Regions from separate parts of the Streptomyces speibonae genome, predicted to be linked through region 1. Evidence: riboswitches for the same ligand, from Rfam matches in the RefSeq annotation. Region 1 holds a riboswitch; the other holds the start of a gene.

Region 1 (10,611 bases):
GGTCACGAGGGCATCGCCCCGCCCAGCGAGCCCACCGAGGCGACCTTCACGCCCGCCTTGTGGCAGACCCAGTGCGGGTCGGGGCCGAGCTCCGGCTCCACCTCCAGCGCGTGCGGGTCGCCGGTGCCGCACACCGGGCACAGGGGCCAGCGCCCGTACCGCTCCAGGAGGGCGTCCTGGACGTCCTGGGCGACCAGGCCAGGGAGGAAGGCGACCCCGTCCGGCCACTGCTCGACCCACCAGCGCCGGTGCGCCACGGAGTCCTCCACCATGGACACCACGTCCGCCTCGGCGACCTCGTGGGCGACCAGGTCGGCGAGCACGAGGGCGCGCGCGGCGTGCAACGCTTGTTCCAGGGGGCCGACCGGTCGGGTGCCGGGTTCGCCGTGGGGCTCGGGATCCATGTCCCTATTGTGCGCACTCTTGACCGCGAGGCCGCAGCGAAAATATCTTTCACTGTGTGACCAATGACCTGAAGGAAACTTTCGCGGGTGGTGCGGGTGGCACCGCACCGGCCCCGCCCGCGCCCGCCGCCCTCGCGGCGAAGGTGCGCACGCTGGCGCCGTCGATGACGCGTTCCATGCAGCGGGTCGCCGAAGCCGTCGCCGACGACCCGGCCGGCTGCGCCGCCCTCACGGTCACCGGCCTCGCCGAGCTCACCGGCACCAGCGAGGCCACCGTCGTCCGCACCGCCCGGCTGCTCGGCTACCCCGGCTACCGCGACCTGCGTCTGGCGCTGGCCGGTCTCGCCGCCCAGCAGCAGTCCGGGCGCGCGCCCGCCATCACCACGGACATCGCGGTGGACGACCCCATAGCCGACGTCGTGGCCAAACTCGCCTACGACGAGCAGCAGACCCTCGCCGACACCGCGGCCGGTCTCGACACCGTGCAGCTCGCCGCCGCCGTGACCGCCCTGGCCGGCGCCCGGCGCACCGATGTGTACGGGGTGGGCGCGTCGGGTCTCGTCGCCCAGGACCTCATCCAGAAGCTGCTGCGCATAGGCCTGTTGGCGCACGCCCACAGCGACCCGCACCTCGCGGTCACCAACGCGGTGCAGCTCCGCCCGGGCGACGTGGCGATCGCCATCACCCACTCCGGGACGACCGGCGACGTCGTGGAACCGCTCCGGGTGGCCTTCGAGCACGGGGCGACGACGGTGGCGGTCACCGGCCGCCCGGACGGCCCCGTCACGCAGTACGCCGACCACGTCCTGACCACCTCCACGGCCCGGGAGAGCGAGCTGCGGCCCGCCGCGATGTCCTCCCGGACGGGACAACTGCTGGTCGTGGACTGCCTGTTCGTGGGGGTCGCGCAGCGGACCTACGAGGCGGCGGCGCCGGCGCTGGCCGCGTCGTACGAGGCGCTGGCGCACCGGCACCGGGCGCCCCGCAAGGGACCGTAGACCGGCACAGCCCCGCGCCCCGAGGCAGGCTGCCCGACCCCGAACCTGAAAGATCCGCCATGACTTCCACCTCCCACCACCGCGACCTGCGCGCCCAGTTGGAGACGCTGACCACCGAGGCGTTCCGGCCGGAACTGGCGGACGTCGACCGGCTGCCGACCCTCGAGATCGCGCGCCTGATGAACCGCGAGGACGCCACCGTGGCCGGTGCCGTCGCCGAGCAGGTACCGGCGATCGCCGCCGCCATCGACGCCGTCGCCGAGCGGATGGCCCGCGGCGGCCGGCTCATCCACGCGGGCGCGGGCACCGCCGGCCGGCTGGGCGTGCTGGACGCCTCCGAGTGCCCGCCGACCTTCAACACCGCCCCCGAGCGGGTCGTCGGCCTGATCGCGGGCGGCCCCGGCGCCATGGTCACCTCCGTCGAGGGCGCCGAGGACTCCCCCGAGCTGGCCGAGGCCGACCTGGCCGCACTGAAGCTGACCCCCGACGACACGGTGGTCGGCATCTCCGCCTCCGGCCGCACCCCCTACGCCATCGGCGCCGTCACCCACGCCCGCGCCCGGGGCGCCCTCACCGTGGGCCTGGCCTGCAACCGGGGCAGCGCGCTGGCCGCCGCGGCCGAGCACGGCATCGAGGTCGTCGTCGGCCCGGAGTTCCTCACCGGCTCCACCCGCCTCAAGGCCGGTACGGCACAGAAGCTGGTGCTGAACATGCTGTCGACGATCACGATGATCCGGCTGGGCAAGACGTACGGGAACCTGATGGTCGACGTCCGCGCCTCCAACGAGAAGCTGCGCGCCCGCTCCCGCCGTATCGTCGCCCAGGCGACGGGCGCGGCGGACGACGTCGTCGAGCGTGCCCTGACCGCCACGGACGGCGAGGTCAAACCCGCGATCCTGGTCATCCTGGCCGACATCGACGGCCCCACGGCCGCCCGCCTCCTGACCGAGTCCGACGGCCACCTGCGCGCCGCGCTGGCCGAGGCGGGCTTCGGCGCGTAGGGCGGTGTCCCGTCCCCCGGCGGGCGGCGGATACTGGGGGGACCCGACCCGGAGACGCATCATGAACCACGCGCAGCTCACCGCCCTGGGCCGCGCCCTGCGTGTGCTCGGGGAGCACGGCGAGGCGCTGTCCGCCGACACGCCGGACGCCCGGCTGCACGAAGTGAAGAACGATCTGCGGCGCGCCCTGGACCTGCTGGAGGAGAGCGTCACCACGGCCGCGCCCAGCACGCGCTGCGCCGAGCACCCCACGGGCCCGGTCGACGAGAGCGCCCCGGACCTGTGCCTGCTCTGCGAGACCCGGCGCCGCGCCGCCCGCCGCGCCGAGTTCAACGGCCCCGCCCCGCAGCCCCGGCCCGCCGAGCCCGCGCCGTCCCGGTACGGGGTGCGCGGCGACCGGCCGCAGCCGCAGCAGCGGTGGCTGCCGGAGGCGTGGAACGGCCAGGCGTGGCAGCTGTGCGGGACACCGCGCAGGGACCGGCGCGAGGCGGAGCTGTTCATCGCGGCACAGCGGCGAGGATCACGGCCCGCCATGGCGTACCGGATCGTGCACGAGTTCACCGACTACGAGGTGCTGCGCGTCTGGGGCACCCCGGTCAGGGTGGACATCGAGCCGATGGGCAATCTCTGAGCCGTCCCCGAACGGCGCGAGGGCGGCACCCCCTGCCGAAGCAGGGGGTGCCGCCCTCGGTCACGCGACGGACGGATCCGATCCTCGGGGAGGATCAGAAGTCCATGTCACCGCCCGGCATGCCGCCGCCGGCCGGCGCGGCGGCCTTCTCCGGCTTGTCGGCGATGACGGCCTCGGTGGTCAGGAACAGCGCGGCGATGGAGGCGGCGTTCTGCAGCGCGGAACGGGTCACCTTCGCCGGGTCGATGATGCCTTCCTTGACCAGGTCGACGTACTCGCCGGTCGCGGCGTTCAGGCCGTGGCCCGGGGTCAGGTTGCGCACCTTCTCCACCACGACACCGCCCTCGAGGCCGGCGTTGACGGCGATCTGCTTCAGCGGGGCCTCGAGCGCGATGCGCACGGCGTTGGCGCCGGTCGCCTCGTCGCCCTCGAGCTCCAGCTTCTCGAAGACCTGGGTGGCCTGGAGCAGGGCCACGCCGCCACCGGCGACGATGCCCTCCTCGACGGCCGCCTTGGCGTTGCGCACGGCGTCCTCGATGCGGTGCTTGCGCTCCTTGAGCTCCACCTCGGTGGCGGCACCGGCCTTGATGACCGCGACACCGCCGGCGAGCTTCGCCAGGCGCTCCTGCAGCTTCTCGCGGTCGTAGTCCGAGTCGCTGTTCTCGATCTCGGCGCGGATCTGGTTCACGCGGCCCTGGACCTGGTCCGCGGAGCCGGCACCGTCGACGATGGTGGTCTCGTCCTTGGTGATGACGACCTTGCGGGCCTTGCCGAGCAGGTCGAGCGTGGCGTTCTCCAGCTTGAGGCCGACCTCCTCGGAGATGACCTCGCCGCCCGTGAGGATCGCGATGTCGCCGAGCATGGCCTTGCGGCGGTCACCGAAGCCCGGGGCCTTGACGGCGACGGACTTGAAGGTGCCGCGGATCTTGTTGACGACCAGGGTCGACAGGGCCTCGCCCTCGACGTCCTCGGCGATGATCAGCAGCGGCTTGCCCGACTGCATGACCTTCTCCAGGAGCGGGAGCAGGTCCTTGACGTTGGAGATCTTGGAGTTCGCGATCAGGATGTACGGGTCGTCGAGGACGGCCTCCATACGCTCCATGTCGGTGGCGAAGTACGCCGAGATGTAGCCCTTGTCGAAGCGCATACCCTCGGTGAGCTCCAGCTCCAGACCGAAGGTCTGGGACTCCTCGACGGTGATGACGCCTTCCTTGCCGACCTTGTCCATGGCCTCGGCGATGAGCTCGCCGATCTGGGTGTCGGCGGCGGAGATGGAGGCCGTGGAGGCGATCTGCTCCTTGGTCTCGACGTCCTTGGCCTGCTCCAGCAGGGCGGCGGAGACGGCCTCGACGGCCTTCTCGATACCGCGCTTCAGGGCCATCGGGTTGGCACCGGCGGCAACGTTGCGCAGGCCCTCCTTGACCAGGGCCTGGGCGAGCACGGTCGCGGTGGTCGTACCGTCACCGGCGACGTCGTCCGTCTTCTTGGCGACTTCCTTGACCAGCTCGGCGCCGATCTTCTCGTACGCGTCCTCGAGCTCGATCTCCTTGGCGATGGAGACACCATCGTTGGTGATCGTGGGGGCGCCCCACTTCTTCTCGAGGACGACGTTGCGGCCCTTGGGGCCGAGCGTCACCTTCACGGCGTCCGCGAGCTGGTTCATGCCGCGCTCGAGGCCGCGCCGCGCCTCCTCGTCGAACGCGATGATCTTGGCCATGTGAAGTGGTCCCTCCAGGACTGGGGGTGATTCCTTCGGACCGCGCCCGCGCCCGCGACGGACGGCTCGCCGGCCCCGTGGTTCCTTGCCCCACACGGCCCGCGGGCCTCACCGACCCGGTCCTCGTTGTCACTCTCACCATCAGAGTGCTAACGCCAATGATTAGCACTCGACCCACCCGAGTGCAAGGCGCGCCCGCGAAGCGGGCTCGTCGTGGGGTGGCGGTCGGGTGACGGGTGGGCGCAAGCGCCCAGGGGGCGCACACGGGAGCGCTCAGCCGCGCGCGGACGGCGCGGAGCGGCGAGGGCGGGCATGGTGAAGGGCATGGTGAAGGGCATGGTGAAGGGCCCGCACCCCGAGGGGGACGGGCCCTTCACCGGCAGAAGATTCTAGCGGCCGGTAGCGCGTTCAGGCGCTGACACGAACCATGTCGGCCTGCGGGCCCTTCTGGCCCTGCGAGATCTCGAACTCGACCCGCTGGCCTTCTTCGAGGGTGCGGTAGCCGTCCATCTGAATCGCGCTGTAGTGGACGAAAACATCCGCACCACCGTCGACCGCGATGAAGCCGTACCCCTTCTCCGCGTTGAACCACTTGACGGTGCCCTGAGCCATGCCTAACTCCCCTATTACTGGCCCTTGCACAGATCCACACTTCGCGGATCCGGGTCAGACCTCACCCCCCAACGGTTGGGGGCGTGCGCCGGAACGCGTCGACCGCGGCTGAATGTATCTGTCCAACTGCCGTCTGCAACAGGTCAATCGGACGAGAAATCTGGACGCCGCCGGTCCGGAATGTGGCGAGAATTCGTCTGAATTCAGGGCAAGTCGGGCCGGACAATCGGCACAAATGCCGCGAGAAGGGCCCAGACTTTGGCTACTTCCAGTCGGGCGTGCGGCAGAAATTCAGGGTGCTCGATCAGTGGATCAGGAGCGCGTTCCCCAACCCTACCGCGTTCAACCCCACGGAATTGCCCCCTCCGCATCTCTTACGGAAGGGGCAGGTTCCCCTACGTTCGGTCACCGTCATTACCGAAGGTAATGATCAGCCGCCGGCCACCGCCGGGATGATCGACACACCGGCGCCGTCCGGGGTGGCCGTCTCCAGCCCCTGCTCGAACCGCACGTCGTCGTCGTTCACGTAGACGTTGACGAACCGCCGCAGCTTGCCCTGGTCGTCCAGGACCCGGGCGGCGATGCCCGTGTGGTTCTTCTCCAGATCGGAGATGACCTCCCCGAGGGTGGCCCCCTCGGCGGTCACCTCGGCCTTGCCGCCGGTGTAGGTGCGCAAGATGGTAGGGATCCGAACAGTAACGCTCACTTTTGAAACCTCCGGTCAGGTGCCAACAGCCCCGCAGACGAAAAACTCAGACAAGCCGAACAACTCAGACAAGCCCGGCTTCACGGAACGACTCCAGGCTCGGACGGATCGTCGCCGTCAGCCCCGTGCCGGCCACCGCGTCCAGCGTCTTCAGACCATCACCCGTGTTCAGCACGACCGTGGTCAGGGACGGGTCGAGCACACCGCTCCCGAGGAGCTTCTTCGTCACGCCGACCGTGACGCCCCCCGCGGTCTCCGCGAAGATCCCCTCGGTCCGCGCGAGCGTCTTGATCGCCTCGACGATCTGCTCGTCGGTGACGTCCTCCACCGCACCGCCCGTGCGCCGCGCGATGTCCAGGACGTACGGCCCGTCCGCCGGGTTCCCGATCGCCAGCGACTTGGCGATCGTGTCCGGCTTCTGCGGACGTACGACGTCGTGCCCGGCCTTGTACGCGGTGGACACCGGCGAACAGCCCTCCGCCTGGGCGCCGAAGATCTTGTACGGCCGGTCCTCGACGAGCCCGAGCCTGATCAGCTCCTGAAGCCCCTTGTCGATCTTCGTGAGCTGCGAGCCGGAGGCGATCGGCACGACGATCTGGTCGGGCAGCCGCCATCCCAGCTGCTCGCAGATCTCGTACGCGAGGGTCTTGGACCCCTCCGCGTAGTACGGCCGCAGGTTGACGTTGACGAAGCCCCAGCCCTCGCCGGCCGGGTCGCCGATCAGCTCGGAGCAGAAACGGTTCACGTCGTCGTAGTTGCCCTCGATGCCGACGAGCTCCCCGCCGTAGACGGCGGCCATGACGACCTTGCCCTGCTCCAGGTCGTGCGGGATGAACACGCAGGAGCGCAGCCCCGCGCGGGCGGCGGCGGCGCCGACCGCGCCGGCCAGGTTGCCGGTCGAGGAGCAGGACAGGGTGGTGAAGCCGAAGGCGCGCGCGGCCTCGAGGGCCTGGGCCACGACGCGGTCCTTGAAGGAGTGCGTCGGGTTGCCGGAGTCGTCCTTGATGTACAGGCCGCCGGTGACGCCCAGCTCGCGGGCGAGGTTGTCGGCCTGGACGAGCTTGGTCCAGCCGGGGTTCAGGTTCGGCTTGGTCGCCACGTCCGCCGGGACGGGCAGCAGCGGCGCGTAGCGCCAGATGTTCGCGGGGCCCGCTTCGATGCGCCCCCGGAGCTCCTCGGTGTCGTAGGCCGAGAAGTCGTAGGCGATCTCCAGCGGGCCGAAACACTCCTCGCAGGCGAAGACCGGGCCGAGCGGCACGCGGTGACCGCATTCGCGGCAGGACAGCGCGGCGGCGGGGCCGAGGTCGACGGAGTTCGCGGCGGCGGAGTCGGTGGTGCTTGCGACAGTCTGCACAGCCATGTGAGGCGAGGCCCTTTCTCCTCATCTTCCTCACGACGCATCTCGCCGTGAGACGGATTTGGCACCTTCCCTAGCCGGGAGCCTCGCCACGTCCCTGTGACAAGAACCGACTGGAGGGTTGCCGGGGCTTCATCGGGCCGTATCCCTCTGCCCCTCTGGATGAGCGGTGTTCAGTTGTCCGCGCGACGACCCCGGCATGCGATGGTCATCGGCGTTGTTCAAGACTGTAACCGAAGGCCTGGAAGGTGGAGACAGTCCGTCCGAACCGCGAGATGGATCACGAGGCCAGTGAGGAGCCGGGAGCGTGCTGGAAGAAGTCGAGCGCTGGCTGACCGAGCGCTCGTGGTCCGTGGCCGACCGACCGCTCCACCGGATCCTGGCGGCGAAGCGTGCCACGGGCCAGACGGTGAGCGTGGTGCTGCCCGCGCTGAACGAGGAGACGACGGTCGGCGCGATCGTCTCGGCGGTCCGGCACGATCTGATGCTCCGGGTCCCGCTGGTCGACGAGGTCGTGGTGGTCGACTCGGGCTCGACCGACCGCACGGCCGAGGAGGCGGCGGCCGCCGGCGCGACGGTGGTGCACCGCGACGAGATCCTGCCCCGGCTGCCGGCGGTGCCCGGCAAGGGCGAGGTGCTGTGGCGGTCGCTGCTGGTCACCCGGGGCGACATCGTGTGCTTCGTCGACGCCGACCTCAGGGAGTTCTCCTCCGACTTCGTCTCCGGCATCGTCGGCCCGCTGCTCACCGAGCCCGGCGTGCAGCTGGTCAAGGCCATGTACGACCGTCCGCTCACGGTGCCCGGCGGACCCGCCCCCGGCACGGTCGCGGCCGGCCAGGGCGGCCGGGTGACGGAGCTGATGGCCCGCCCGCTGCTGAACATGCACTGGCCCCAGCTGGCCGGCTTCGTCCAGCCGCTGGGCGGCGAGTACGCGGCCCGCCGCACCCTGCTCGAACAGCTCCCGTTCCCGGTGGGCTACGGCGTCGAGCTCGGCATGCTGGTCGACGCCCTGCACCTGGTGGGCCTGGACGCGCTGGCCCAGGTCGACGTCGGGGTGCGCAAGCACCGGCACCAGGACGGCCACGCCCTCGGCCGCATGGCCGCCGCGATCTACCGCACCGCGCAGCTGCGGCTGGCCCGGGGCCAGATGCTCCGGCCGTCCCTGACCCAGTTCGAGCGGACCGGCGCCACCTTCGAACCCCGGACGTACTCCGTCGACACGGAGGAGCGGCCGCCGATGGCGGAGATCGCGGAGTACCGGGCCCGCAGAGTGGCCTGACCCCCTTTCCCGCCACCGGTCGGCCCGCCGACCGGCCGGCAGGTCAGCCGGCCACGCCGTCCGACCAGCGCCAGATGCCGCCGGAGTCCAGTGCGCAGGTCAGGTACTCGCCGCCGCGGCCGTGCGTGCTCAGTCCGCGGTGCTTCTTGGCGCAGAACTGGCCGTCGGCATAGCAGTTGCCCGCCGGGCTGGTGAGTTCGCAGGTGCCCGTACCGTCGCCGGTACCGCCCCCGGTGCCCCCGCTCCCGCCCGCGTCCCGGGTCTGCGGCGGCTCCGGCGTCGGGGTGGGCTTCGGGGTGTGCAGCAGCCGGCCGTCGCAGTCGCGGCCGTCGCGCGGGACGGTGAACGTCACGCCGCCGGAGCCGCCGCTCTGCTCGCAGACCGTCTCTCCGCTGCCCCAGGACGAAGCCCGCTTCCCGGTGCCCTCCAGGCGGACGGTGTAGCCGAGCCCCGCCTTCTCGGCCGCGCGGATGGCCGCCCCGACGCGGTCGCCGGTGTGGTCCGGCAACGTGACGAGGTCCGGCGTGGGCGTCGGGTCCGGCGCCTCGGTGGTGGCGGACAGCTCGGGTGCGGGGCTGCTGCCGGGCGTCGTCGTGACCGCCGCGGGCCGGTCGTCCGCGCCCTCCGTGCCCGTGCCTCCGTCGCCGCAGCCGGCCAGGGCCAGCGCGGAGGCCGCGATCAGTGCCGTCGTGCCGGCGAACCTGCGTGCGCGCACGCGTATCGGCATGCGTATGGGCATGGCGCCCACCCCCCTGATGTTGAAATGTGCACCACGCATCCTCGTATCGTTCACAACTTCTACACAACCCGCGTGACCACATCGCCACCGAGGTGACGCACCGGCACGTTTGAGGTTCAGGGTGCCGGGCTAGGTTGTGGCGTATGGCTGCAAGCTTCGGAGCTGCTCAGGTGCTGGTCGCCTCCAACCGGGGACCGGTGTCGTACGAGGTGGGAGAGGACGGCTCGCTGCGGGCCAAACGGGGCGGCGGCGGACTGGTGTCCGGGCTGTCGGCGATCGGGCCGGAGGCGGGGGCGCTGTGGGTGTGCTCGGCGCTGTCCGACGGCGACCGCGAGGCCGTGCGGCGCGGGGCCGGCGAGGACGGCGTACGGATGCTGGACATCCCGGCGGACGTGCACGCGGACGCGTACAACGGGATCGCCAACTCGGTGCTGTGGTTCGTGCACCACATGCTGTACCAGACGCCGCTGGAGCCGGTCTTCGACGCGGAGTTCCGCCGCCGGTGGGCCTCGTACGAGGCCTACAACCGCGCGTTCGCCGAGGCGCTGGCCGAGGAGGCGGCGCAGGGCGCGGCGGTGCTGGTCCAGGACTACCACCTGACCCTCGTCCCCGGCATGCTCCGGGAACTCCGCCCGGACCTGCGCATCGCGCACTTCTCGCACACGCCGTGGGCGCCGCCGGAGTACTTCGCGATGCTGCCCGACGACATCGCGCGCCAGGTGCTGCGCGGGATGCTCGGCGCCGACCGGCTGGGCTTCCTCACCCGGCGCTGGGCGGACGCGTTCACCGCGTGCTGCGAGCGCTTCGCGGGCGGGCTCGGCGACACCCGGATCGGCGTGCACGGGCTGGGCGCCGACGCGGACTTCCTGCGCGCCCGCTCCCACGAGGCCGACGTCGACGAGCGGATGGCGGCACTCCGGGAGGAGATCGGCGAGGGGCGCCGGACCATCGTCCGGGTCGACCGCACCGAGCTGTCGAAGAACATCGTGCGGGGCCTGCTGGCGTACCGGCAGCTCCTGGACGACCGCCCCGAGTGGCGCGAGCGCGTGGTGCACGTCGCGTTCGCCTACCCCTCCCGGCAGGACCTCGCCGTCTACCGCGACTACACCGCCGAGGTGCAGTGGCTCGCCGAGGACATCAACGCGCGCTACGGCACGCCCGGCTGGC
Region 2 (10,611 bases), 1.7 Mb from region 1:
AGTTTCCGGTGTGGTTCGGGCATGTGGTGGCGAGTGACGCGTTGGGGATCGGGCTGCTGGTGGTTCGGAACGGGTTGTTGGTAGGGGCGACGGTGGGGGCGGCTCGGGTGTTGTGGCGGTCGACCGTGCCGCGTCGGGGGGCGGTGGCTTCGGTGGCCGCGCCTGCGCGGGTAAAGGAGACTGCCGTGTCATCGTGAGCCGGGGGGTGTTCGCGCAGCCCGGCGCTTGCGGGGTGCCTCCCCCACTCTCGGCTCCTCCCCCACTCTCGGCTTCGCTCGAGCGGGAGGTACCCCCATGAGCGGGGGGACCCCCATCGCCCTGGGGGTACCTCCCAGGCCCTTGAGGCTCTGGGGGAGGCACGACTGCCCGCGGGTCGCGCAACCGGCCGCGGATCGCGGCGAGGGCCGCGGGGCGTCGGGAGGTCCGCGGGGCACCGGAAGGCCCGCAGGGCGCCGGAAGGCCCGCAGGGCGTCGGGACTAAGTCAGCGTTGTCTTGATGTAGTCGTGCCACTGGAGGGTGAAGGCTTCCGGGGTGGTGCCCAGGATGTGGGTCATGGCCGACTCGATCGCGCCGTCGCGGGTCTTGTGGGCGCCCACCGCGCGGTAGAACTCGCCGAGGCGCTGCTCGCCCCAGCGGTCGGCGATCATGCGGCAGGCCAGCCAGCCGCCCTCGTACGCGCGGGCGAGGCCGTCCGCGTCGCCCGAGAAGCCGAAGTCGTCGTCGGTGGGCAGGGCGTCCGGGATCTCGCCCTGGCTCACCGCGTGGGCGAGCTCCGGTGCGGCCTCGGCGGGCGTGCGGTCGCCGTCGCGGTAGCCGACCCAGTCGGCGAAGCCCTCGGACAGCCACAGCGGGGTCGCGGGTGAGGTGTGGGCGCGGGTGGCGACGTGGGTGGTCTCGTGGGTGAGGACGACCTGCCGGCCCGAGTCGCCGAGCAGCCCGAAGGCGTCCGGGTTGACGATGATCCGGTCCGCCGGCGTCCGTCCGTCCGCGGCGGTGGCGCCGGTGGTGACGGCGGCGATGCCCCGGTAGGAGGAGGCGGGCGAGCCCAGCAGGCCCGCCATGCCCTCCAGGGACTCCGGGACCATGACGAGGACCCGCCCGGTCCATTTGGGGCCCCAGGCGCCGGAGACGGCGGGCACCGCGTGGTCGGCCAGGGCGGCGTAGTCGCGCAGCTTGCCCTCCGGCTGGCCGACGCCCAGCACCAGGCTCCGTTCGCCCCGGACCGCCCGCGCCGGGCCCTGGTCCCACAGCTCCTGGCCGGATTTCCGGGCGGGGCGGTCGGAGTCGACGGACCAATGGCCGTCCCGGTCCCGGCTCAGGCTCAGGGAGCGGGCGGTGACGACCGGGGAGCGGTCGTAGCCCTCCACGCGGTAGCTGAGGTCGGCGGAGGCGGTGGCGCTGTCGCCGGTGCGGTCCAGGGAGGTGACACGGTAGGACCAGTCCGCGAGCGGGACCGCGCGCAGGCTGTCGAACCCGGCCCGGGTGCCGGTGCGGGCGTAGGCGGCGGCGTCCCGGTCGAGGACCGCCTCCGCGCGCCGGTCGAGGAGCGACTGCACCTCCGCGCGGGCGCCGTCGACGGCGCTGCCGCCGCCGCACGAGACCAGGGAGACCAGGAGCAGACACAGCGCGGCCCAGAGCGCTCCGGGTATCCGCCGTCGGCCTGCCACCTTTCCGAGGGTACGGGCGGACGGGCCGAACCGGTCAGACCCTGGTGACCGACGAGACGGGCATCATCCCGACCGGGTCGTAGCGCACGGGGGCGCCGGGGTGGGGCGCGTGGATCACCTGGCCGTTGCCCATGTACATCCCGACGTGGGAGGCGTCGGAGCGGTAGACGACCAGGTCGCCGGGGCGGGCCTCGGAGAGCGGGATCCGCCGGCCGGCGTACCGCTGGGCCTGGGAGGTGCGCGGCAGGGCGACACCGGCCTGCGCGTACGACCACTGGGTCAGTCCGGAGCAGTCGAAGCCGCCGGGGCCGTTGGCGCCCCACACGTAGGGCCTGCCGAGGGCGGAGCGGGCGGCGGCGACGGCGGCGGCCGCGCGGTCCGAGGCGGGGATGCCGGCCGGGCCGAGCAGGTCCGGGCGGTCGGAGCGGCCGGCCCGGTTCCAGGCGGCGCGTTCGGCGGCCGGGAGGGAGTTGAGCAGCCGGCGGGCCTCGGCGAGCTTGCGCTCGACGGTCCGCTTGTGGGCGGCGACGGCCTTGCGGCTCCTGTCCAGCGCCTCGAGCTTGCCTGCGGCCTCCGCGCGGTCCTGGGCGAGGGAGCGCAGGGCCGCCCGGAGCCGGCGGAGCTCGCCGGTCTGGTGGACGGTGATCCGGTCGAGGACGGAGGCCCGCTCCAGGTAGTCCTCGGGGTCGTCGGAGAGCAGCAGGGCGACGGCGGGTTCCAGGCCGCCGGAGCGGTACTGGACGCCGGCCAGCGTGCCCAGTGACTCCCGCATGCTGTTGACGTGGTGCTGTTTGCGGGCGATCCCGTCCTGGGCGGTGGCGATCTGCCGGCGCAGTGCGTCGGCGCGCTCGTCGGCCGCGTTGTACGCCTCGGTGGCCTTCTCGGCCTCCTGGTAGAGGCGGTCCACCTCGGCCCGGGTGTCGTCGTGCGGGGTCGCGGCGGCCGGGACGGCGCCGAGGGCGGTGGCGGCCGCGGACAGCAGGCCGAGGGCGACGACGGCGCTCCGGTCGGATCCGGAGGACGGTGCGGTACGGCGATGGGACCCCACGGGAAGCCGCGCTCCTTCCGCTGGCGGACAGGGAAACGCGGCAGACAGTAGCGTCGGCGGCGGCGAGGGTACCAACGGCCGGAGCGCGTACATACGGTGACGCCCCGCCTGTGACCTGCGTCGAAGGCGGGGCGGAGGGCGGATCGGCGCCGGTGCGATTCCCCCTAACGGGCGCACCGGGCCGGGGTGGAAAAGCCTAGACGCGGACGCCGAACATGAACGGGCCGCCGACGGTGCTCATCGACTCGTAGCGCACCACGGTGCCGGTGCGCGGCGCGTGGAGGATCTGGCCGTTGCCCGCGTAGAAGCCCACGTGGTGCAGGTCGTTGAACATGATGACCAGGTCGCCGACCTTGAGCTGGTCCACCGAGTAGATCCGGGTGCCGGCGTTGGCCTGGGCCTGGGAGGTGCGCGGCAGGGCGACACCGGCCTGCGCGTAGGCCCACTGGGTCAGTCCGGAGCAGTCGAAGGAGGACGGGCCGGTGGCGCCGTACACGTAGGGCGAGCCGAGCTTGCTCTGGGCGGCGGCGTAGGCCGCGGCGGCGCGTCCGGAACCGGCCGGGGCGTTGGAGGAGAGGGCCTCGCGCTCACTGTTGCGGGTGGCGCGGTTCTGATCCTCGGTGAGCTGCCTCTTCTCCTCGGCGGTGAGAGTGTTGAGCAGCTTCTGCGCCTCGGAGAGCTTGCCCTGGACTTCCTTCTTCTTCTTGCCCAGTTCGGTGCGGGTGGAGGAGAGGTCCTTGAGCTTCTCGGACGCCTCGGAGCGCTGCTGGGCGAGTTCGCGCTGCTTATCCTGGATCTTCTTCAGCGCGTCGACCTGCTGGGTGCTCAACTGGTCGAGCGTGGACGCCTTGTCGAGGTAGTCGTCCGGGTCGGCGGAGAGGAAGAGCTGCAGGGACGGGTCTATGCCGCCGCTGCGGTACTGGGCGCTGGCCATGGAGCCGAGGCCGTCGCGCAGGTCGTTGAGCTCCTTCTGACCCTTGGCGACGTTGTCCTGGATGGTGGAGATCTCCTTCTGGAGCTTCTCCTGCTTCTCCTTGGCGCCGTTGTACTTCTCGGTGGCCTGTTCCGCCTGCTCGTAGAGCTTGTCGACCTTGGCCTTGACCTCGTCCTTGCTCGGCTTCTCGCCGGGAGCGGCGTTGGCGGCCTGCGAGCTCATGACGACGGCAGCTGCGGCAGCGGTGGTGAGCACGGTCACGCGTGCACGGCTCGGCTGCTTGGGACGACGGTGGGACGCCACGGAGGCGAACTCCTTCTCGAAGAGTGATCGCGCGAGCGCGGGTTCGAAGGCAGACCCTAGTGATGTTCTTGTGATCAGTTCAAATCCCCGGACACAAAATCTTCGTTACAGCGGGTTTATTCGGCCTCAACTCACCTGCAGTGACGTCCGGCTGACGCTACGTTGCGTGACGGTTCCGTCAATTCGGGCATAGATCCGTTACGTTGCACGGGGGACGGATGTGAATCAGATACTAGGAAAGCCTCTTGAGGAGCACCGCCGACGCGACGGGGCGTGCGCCGGCGCGGGCGACCCCGTCGGCGACCTCCCGGTCGGTGGAGACGACGATGACGGGCCGTCCCGGCGGCTCCGCGCGCACCAGCTGGCGGATCAGCTCGTCGGCGGTGACGCCCGGCTTGGAGAACAGCACGCGCACGCCGCGCGGCGGCGCCAGCAGCACGGGGGCGGCCAGTTCGGCCCCGTCGAAGACGCAGGTGACCTCGGCGCCGGTCTGGGCGGCGAGCTGGGCGAGCTGGCCCAGCAGGCGCAGCCGCTGCTTCTCCAGGGGCATCTGGGGATAGCCGGTCTTGGTGACGTTGTAGCCGTCGACGACGAGATGGGCCTGCGGCAGCGCCAGCAGCTGGTTCAGGATGGCCGGGTCGTCCTCGGATAGCGCGCGGGCGGCGATGTCCTTGGGGGTCATGCGCCCCGGCTCCACGGCGTCCACGGTCTCGGCGGGGCGGACGGACACGGGAGGCAGCGCCAGCTCGCGCCGCAGGCCCTGGGCGGCGTCCAGCACGGTGTCCAGCAGCAGCCGTACCCGCATGTCCTCGACGCTGCGGCCCTCGCGCGCGGCCCGGCGCGCGGCCTCCAGCGCGGCCTCGGTCTCACCGAGCCGCGCCTTGAGCCGCCGGCTCTCGCTCTCGGCGGCCGACACCTGGGCGTGGCCCTCGGCGCGCACCGACTCCATCTCGCCCCGCAGCTTGCGCAGGGCGGCCTCGCCGCGCTTGATGTCGCTGTGCGCGGAGCGCAGCTTGCGGTGCAGCGACTCGGTCTCCTTCTTCGCGGCGTCCAGCTCGGCACGCAGCCGCTCGGTCTCGGACCGGGTGTGCTCGCGGGCCCGGGCGAGTTCGCCGCGCAGCCGCTCCAGCTCGGCGCGGGTCTCCTCGTCGGCGCGTTCGGCGTCGGCGCGCTGGGCCTCCTCGCCGGCGGCGGTCACCAGCTTGACCCAGCCGGGCGGGCGGAGCACATAGGCCGCGGCCGCCACGTCGAGCGGGTCCGCCGCCGGGGGCGGTGAGCCGGAGTCGAGGGCGCCGGTCAGTTCCGGCTGCGCTTCTCTGAGCTTCTCCCCGATGCGCTGCCGGAACAGCGGATCGGTCTCCAGCGCCGCCGCCATGGCGTTCCCGGCGAACTTGGCGCGGCGGTTGGGGGCGAACCGGGCGTACTGCCTCAGCTGGGTGGGCAGCTCGGCGACGGTGAGGCCGCCGAAGCCGTCGGCGACGATCTGGACGACCCGGCGGCGCACTCCGTCGGGCAGCGGACGGTCGAGCACCTCGGCGGCGCCGTCCTGCGGCCCCCCGCCCGTGGTCTCCACCATCCGTCACACCCCAATGCCTGTGCGCGGCCCCGCGTGGGGGCCGCCGTCAGCGGGGCCCGCTCCGCCTTCAGGAGCCGGCGCCCGGCCTGTCCACGAGTTCCACCTGGTCCACGGCGTTGCACCAGCGGCATCGCACCGACTCGATCGTCTCATCGAGCACCTTGCGCTCCTCGACCTTGGGCTCTCCGGCCAGGTCGAGGTGGACGTACTCGACGACCTTCGACGAGCGGGTCACGTCGAAGCGGGTGAGATTGCCGCAGAGGGAGCAGCGCCACCGCGTCGAGGCGGTCGGCAGAGGAACCGTCATCGTGGCTGTTCGCCTTCCTTCCAGTGTCCGTGACGCACCGACCGTCCGATGCGTGTGGCACGTAACCCTACGGCCTGGCGGGTCCCCGCCGCCCGCCCGTCCATGGCGGCGAGGCGGTATGGGCGGTTGCGTCCGGTTGCGTCATGCTCTGTGGTCATGGTCCGCAACTGGTGGGCGTCGGCCGCCACGGCAGTCCGGGGCACCTCCGCGCCGCTGACCCGCACCCTCATCGTGCTGTGCTGCCTGGTCTTCCTGATCGGCCCGGCCTCCGGACTCCACCCGGCCCACGGGTCCGGGGAGGAACTGCTGGCGGCGCAACGGGCCTATTTCCGGCGCTGGGGCGTCATCCCCGCAGACCTGTTCGAAGGGTCCCCCTGGGCCGTCCTCACCCCGGCCACGGCGCTGTTCGTGCACGGGAGCTGGGTGCATCTGCTCGGCAACATGCTGTTCCTCCACGTCTTCGGGGCGATGGCCGAGGCCCGGCTGGGCCGGGTGCGGTTCACCCTCTGCTACGCCGGGTGCGGGTATCTGGCGCTGCTGGGGTACGCCGCCGCCCATGCCCACTCCGAGCGTTCCCTGGTCGGGGCCTCCGGTGCGATCTCGGCGGTGCTCGGCGCGTTCCTCTTCCTGTTCCCGCGGGCGCGGGTCACCAGTCTTCTGCCGTTCCTGTTCTTCCTTCCGGTGCGCCTGCCGGCGTGGGTGGTGCTGCCGTTCTGGGCGGCGTTGCAGTGGGCGGCGGCGGGCCGGGCGGCCGACGGGCCCGGGGTGGCGTATCTGGCGCACCTGGTGGGGTTCGGGCTGGGCTTCGGCTGCGCGTGGGTGTGCCGGGGCGGGGCGACTACAGTGAAGTCCGCGTCCGTCCCTGCTCCGGCCCCCGAGGGAGAGAACCAGCCGTGATCACCGCGATCGTCCTCATCAAGACCAGCGTGGACCGGATTCCCGAGATCGCGGAGCAGATCGCCGCGCTGGACAGCGTCAGCGAGGTGTTCTCCGTGACCGGGACGTATGACCTCATTGCCATGGTGCGGGTGCGGGAGCACGAGGATCTGGCTGAGGTGATCCCCGGGCGGATCAGCAAGATTCCCGGGGTGGAGGGGACGGACACGCATGTGGCGTTCCGTACGTACTCCCAGCACGACCTGGAGGCGGCGTTCGCGATCGGCCTGGACAGCTAGGACGTTTTTCGCCCCCGCCGCCCCTTCCCGTCCCGAACCTGGGGGCTGCGCCCCCGGACCCCCCTGTCGGCCCTGCGGGCCTCGTCCTCAGACGCCGGACGGGCTGGAGCGCCTCAGGCAGGATTGGGCACGCAGCGGCCGTTTTCCGTGTGGTAGGTCCAGCGGGCGCCCTCGTGGACGAGTTCGCGTACCGCTCGTACGAAGCGTTCCACGTGTTCGTCCGGCGTGCCCGCGCCGAAGCTGACCCGGATCGCGTTCAGGGACGTCTCCCCCGGCGCCGCCGCCTCGGGCGCCCCGCACTCCCCCTGCGCCCCCGGATCGCCGCCGAGCAGCCGCCGCACCAGCGGGTGCGCGCAGAACAGGCCGTCCCGTACGCCGATGCCGTACTCCGCGGAGAGCGCGGCGGCGAAGTGGGAGCTGTTCCAGCCCTCGACGACGAACGACAGCACCCCCACGCGCGGGGCGTCGTCCCCGAAGAGGGAGAGGAACCGCACCTCGGGGACGTCCGCCAGCCCTTCGCGCACCGCGCGGATCAGCCGCTCCTCGCGCGCGGCCAGCGTGTCGAAACCGGCCTCGGTGAGCGCCTTGCAGGCGGAGGCGAGGGCGTAGGCGCCGATGACGTTGGGCGAGCCGGCCTCGTGGCGGGCGGCGCCGTCGTGCCACTCCACGTCCACTCCCCCGTCCGCGCGCCGGGTGACCGTGCGGCTGGCCCCGCCGCCCGCGAGGTAGGGCTCGGCGGCGCGCAGCCAGTCCGCGCGGCCGGCCAGCACACCGGAGCCGAAGGGCGCGTACAGCTTGTGCCCCGAGAAGGCGACCCAGTCGACGTCGAGGCCTCTCACGCTCACCGCGCGGTGCGGGGCGAGCTGGGCGGCGTCCAGCACGATGCGCGCGCCGTGCGCGTGGGCGGCGGCGGCCAGCTCCCGTACCGGCCACAGCTCACCGGTGACGTTGGAGGCGCCGGTGACACAGACCAGGGCCGGCCCGTGCGGGTCCCGGGCGGCGAGGGCACGTTCGAGGGTCTCCACGGCCCGGCGCGGGCTGCTCGGGGCGTCGAGGCAGGTGACGCGGGTGTCGCGCCAGGGCAGCAGGGAGGCGTGGTGCTCGGTCTCGAAGACGAAGACCTCGCAGCCGTCGGGGAGCGCCGCGGCGAGCAGGTTCAGGGAGTCGGTGGTGGACCGGGTGAAGACCACCTGGTCGCCGTCGCGGCAGTCGAGGAACTCCGCGACGGTCCTGCGGGCGGCCTCGAACAGGTCGGTGGAGAGCTGGGAGAGGTAGCCGGCGCCGCGGTGGACGCTGCCGTAGTAGGGGGCGTAGGCGGCCACGTCGTCCCACACACGCTGGAGGGCGGGCGCGCTGGCGGCATAGTCGAGGGCGGCGTAGGTGACCTCGCCGCCGGTGACGAGCGGGACGGTGACGTCCCGGCCGAGCACGGGCAGCGGACAGGACAGGGACGGGTCGGCGGCGACGGCGGAGACGGAGGCGGCGGAGGCGGACATGACGGAACTCCCGTGGGGCAGGCGGAATCCTCGCGCGAGCGGGTACGGCACGGCAGGGCGCGGTACGGCACGCTCGAGCGCGGAGGAGGAAGGAAAAGGGTGTGCGGAGGCGGGGCTCGGCAGCCCTAACGCATTCGCTTGCTCACGGAAAGCTCCTCGACGACCAGGACCCCTGGTGTTTCGAGGGGTCCGCGCTTGCCGTGAGCCCTGCTGCTCACGGCCTGGTCCTCACCCGGGGCACCCCGCCACGGACGGAGGGTTGCCGGACAGCCGGCCGGGGCCTGATGGCTGTCGCTCATGACCTGCCAGGAAAATACGTGAGGTGATCGATGTCCCGCAACCCGTGTCCGGATCGCGGGACATCCCACCGTCCCACCGCGGGGAACGCCTACGCGTTGCTGACGGCCACCCAGCGCTCCAGGACCCGCTTGGCGGCCCCCGAGTCGATGGCCTCGGCCGCCTTCGCCATGCCCGCGCGGATCTGCTCGGTGAGAGTGCCGGAGCCGGGCTCCAGGGCGACCAGGGCGGCCGCCGAGTTCAGCAGGACCGCGTCCCGCACCGGGCCCTGTTCGCCGTCCAGCAGCCGGCGGGCGACCTCGGCGTTGTAGGAGGCGTCGGCGCCGCGCAGGGCCTCGACCGGCACGAGGTCGAGGCCGACGTCACGCGGGTCGAAGGTCTGCTCGTCGACCTTGCCGTCGCGGACCACCCACACCTTGGAGGTGGCGGTGGTGGTCAGCTCGTCCAGGCCGTCGTCGCCGCGGAACACCAGCGAGGAGTGCCCGCGTCCGGCGAACACGCCCGCCATGATGGGGGCCATCCGGGGGTCGGCGACCCCGACCGCCTGCGCCTTGACCCGTGCCGGATTGGCCAGCGGGCCGAGAAAGTTGAACACCGTGCGGATGCCCAGCTGACCGCGGGCGGCGGCGACGTGACGCAGCGCGGGGTGGAACTTCACCGCGAAGCAGAAGGTGATCCCGGCCTCCTCGGCGACCTCGGCGACCCGGCGCGGGGTCAGTTCGAGGTTGACGCCCAGCTTCTCCAGGACGTCGGAGGCGCCGGAGGCCGAGGACGCGGCGCGGTTGCCGTGCTTGACGACCTTCGCGCCGGTGCCGGCCACCACGATCGAGGACATCGTGGAGATGTTCACCGTTTTCGCGCCGTCGCCGCCGGTGCCGACGATGTCGACCGTCGCGCCGGGCACCTCGATGACGTTGGCGTGGTCGTACAGCGCCCGTACACAGCCGGTGATCTCGTCGACCGTCTCGCCCTTGGCCCGCAGGGAGACCGCGAAGCCGGCGATCTGCGCGTCGGTCGCCTCGCCGCGCATGATCAGGTCCATCGCCCAGGCGGTGTCGTCGGCGGACAGGTCCCGGCCGTCCAGCAGTCCGTTCAGCAGAGCGGGCCAGGAGCGGCCCGCCGCGGTGTCGCCTCCAGCGGGGGTCACAGCGCTCATGGCCGCTCCTGATGGGTCGTGGATGAGTTCCGGGGGGCACGGGGACCGCGAGGTGCCCCGGGGCTCCACCCTATCCAGCTCCGGGGACGGCGAAGGGCCCCCGTCCGAAGAACGGACGGGGGCCCTTCGCCGTCGTGTGGCGACTGGGGTGAGGTGCTGCGGGCGATCAGTGGTGGCCGTGGCCGCTCGTGATCTCCTTGTACTCCTCGACGGTCGGCTTCGCGATCTGCGACTCCGGGCCGTAGTACCCCTTGCTGAGCTTGGCGCGCAGCTTCTCGGTCATCTTCACCTTGCGCCGGACGCCGTTCTCGTCGACCTCCGGGCCGAGCTCGAGCGGCTGGGGCTGCTCGTGCGCGGTGAGGGTGTACAGCTGCTCCTGGCTGAGCGGCTCGTGCACCTCGATGAACTCGCCGTGCGGCAGGCGCTTGATGATGCCCGACTCGCGGCCGTGCAGCACCTTCTCCTTGTCCCGGCGCTGCAGGCCGAGGCAGATCCGCTTGGTGACCACGAACGCCAGGACCGGCGCCACGAAGAACGCGACCCGGACGAACCAGGTGATGGCGTTGATCGACAGGTTGAAGTGGGTGGCCCAGATGTCGTTGCCACCACCGACCAGGAGCACGAAGTACAGCGTGATCCATGCGACGCCGA

Evidence for each region. A riboswitch is a leader RNA that binds a small molecule or an ion and turns the genes downstream of it on or off. The one in region 1 is predicted to bind S-adenosylmethionine.
Region 2: another riboswitch for S-adenosylmethionine. It lies ahead of AC5L3C_RS27980 (aminotransferase class V-fold PLP-dependent enzyme); the one in region 1 lies ahead of thrC (threonine synthase).

Annotation. Positions count from the first base shown of each region.
Region 1 is NZ_OZ480260.1:4,509,022-4,519,632, reverse strand. It holds gene AC5L3C_RS20575 (DUF4031 domain-containing protein) at 1-6, opposite strand, end outside; gene AC5L3C_RS20570 (DUF8819 family protein) at 3-404, opposite strand; gene AC5L3C_RS20565 (MurR/RpiR family transcriptional regulator) at 461-1,402, shown strand; gene murQ (N-acetylmuramic acid 6-phosphate etherase) at 1,462-2,403, shown strand; gene AC5L3C_RS20555 (hypothetical protein) at 2,465-3,034, shown strand; gene groL (chaperonin GroEL) at 3,129-4,751, opposite strand; gene AC5L3C_RS20545 (cold-shock protein) at 5,160-5,363, opposite strand; gene AC5L3C_RS20540 (ubiquitin-like small modifier protein 1) at 5,794-6,069, opposite strand; gene thrC (threonine synthase) at 6,134-7,429, opposite strand; SAM riboswitch class I at 7,448-7,595, opposite strand; gene AC5L3C_RS20530 (glucosyl-3-phosphoglycerate synthase) at 7,734-8,705, shown strand; gene AC5L3C_RS20525 (hypothetical protein) at 8,749-9,432, opposite strand; gene AC5L3C_RS20520 (alpha,alpha-trehalose-phosphate synthase (UDP-forming)) at 9,588-10,611, shown strand, end outside.
Region 2 is NZ_OZ480260.1:6,231,274-6,241,884, reverse strand. It holds gene AC5L3C_RS28020 (glycosyltransferase 87 family protein) at 1-197, shown strand, start outside; gene AC5L3C_RS28015 (hypothetical protein) at 478-1,668, opposite strand; gene AC5L3C_RS28010 (C40 family peptidase) at 1,703-2,716, opposite strand; gene AC5L3C_RS28005 (C40 family peptidase) at 2,913-3,953, opposite strand; gene AC5L3C_RS28000 (NYN domain-containing protein) at 4,186-5,529, opposite strand; gene AC5L3C_RS27995 (hypothetical protein) at 5,597-5,836, opposite strand; gene AC5L3C_RS27990 (rhomboid family intramembrane serine protease) at 5,993-6,733, shown strand; gene AC5L3C_RS27985 (Lrp/AsnC family transcriptional regulator) at 6,730-7,011, shown strand; gene AC5L3C_RS27980 (aminotransferase class V-fold PLP-dependent enzyme) at 7,125-8,507, opposite strand; SAM riboswitch class IV at 8,694-8,810, opposite strand; gene trpD (anthranilate phosphoribosyltransferase) at 8,896-9,960, opposite strand; gene qcrB (cytochrome bc1 complex cytochrome b subunit) at 10,127-10,611, opposite strand, start outside.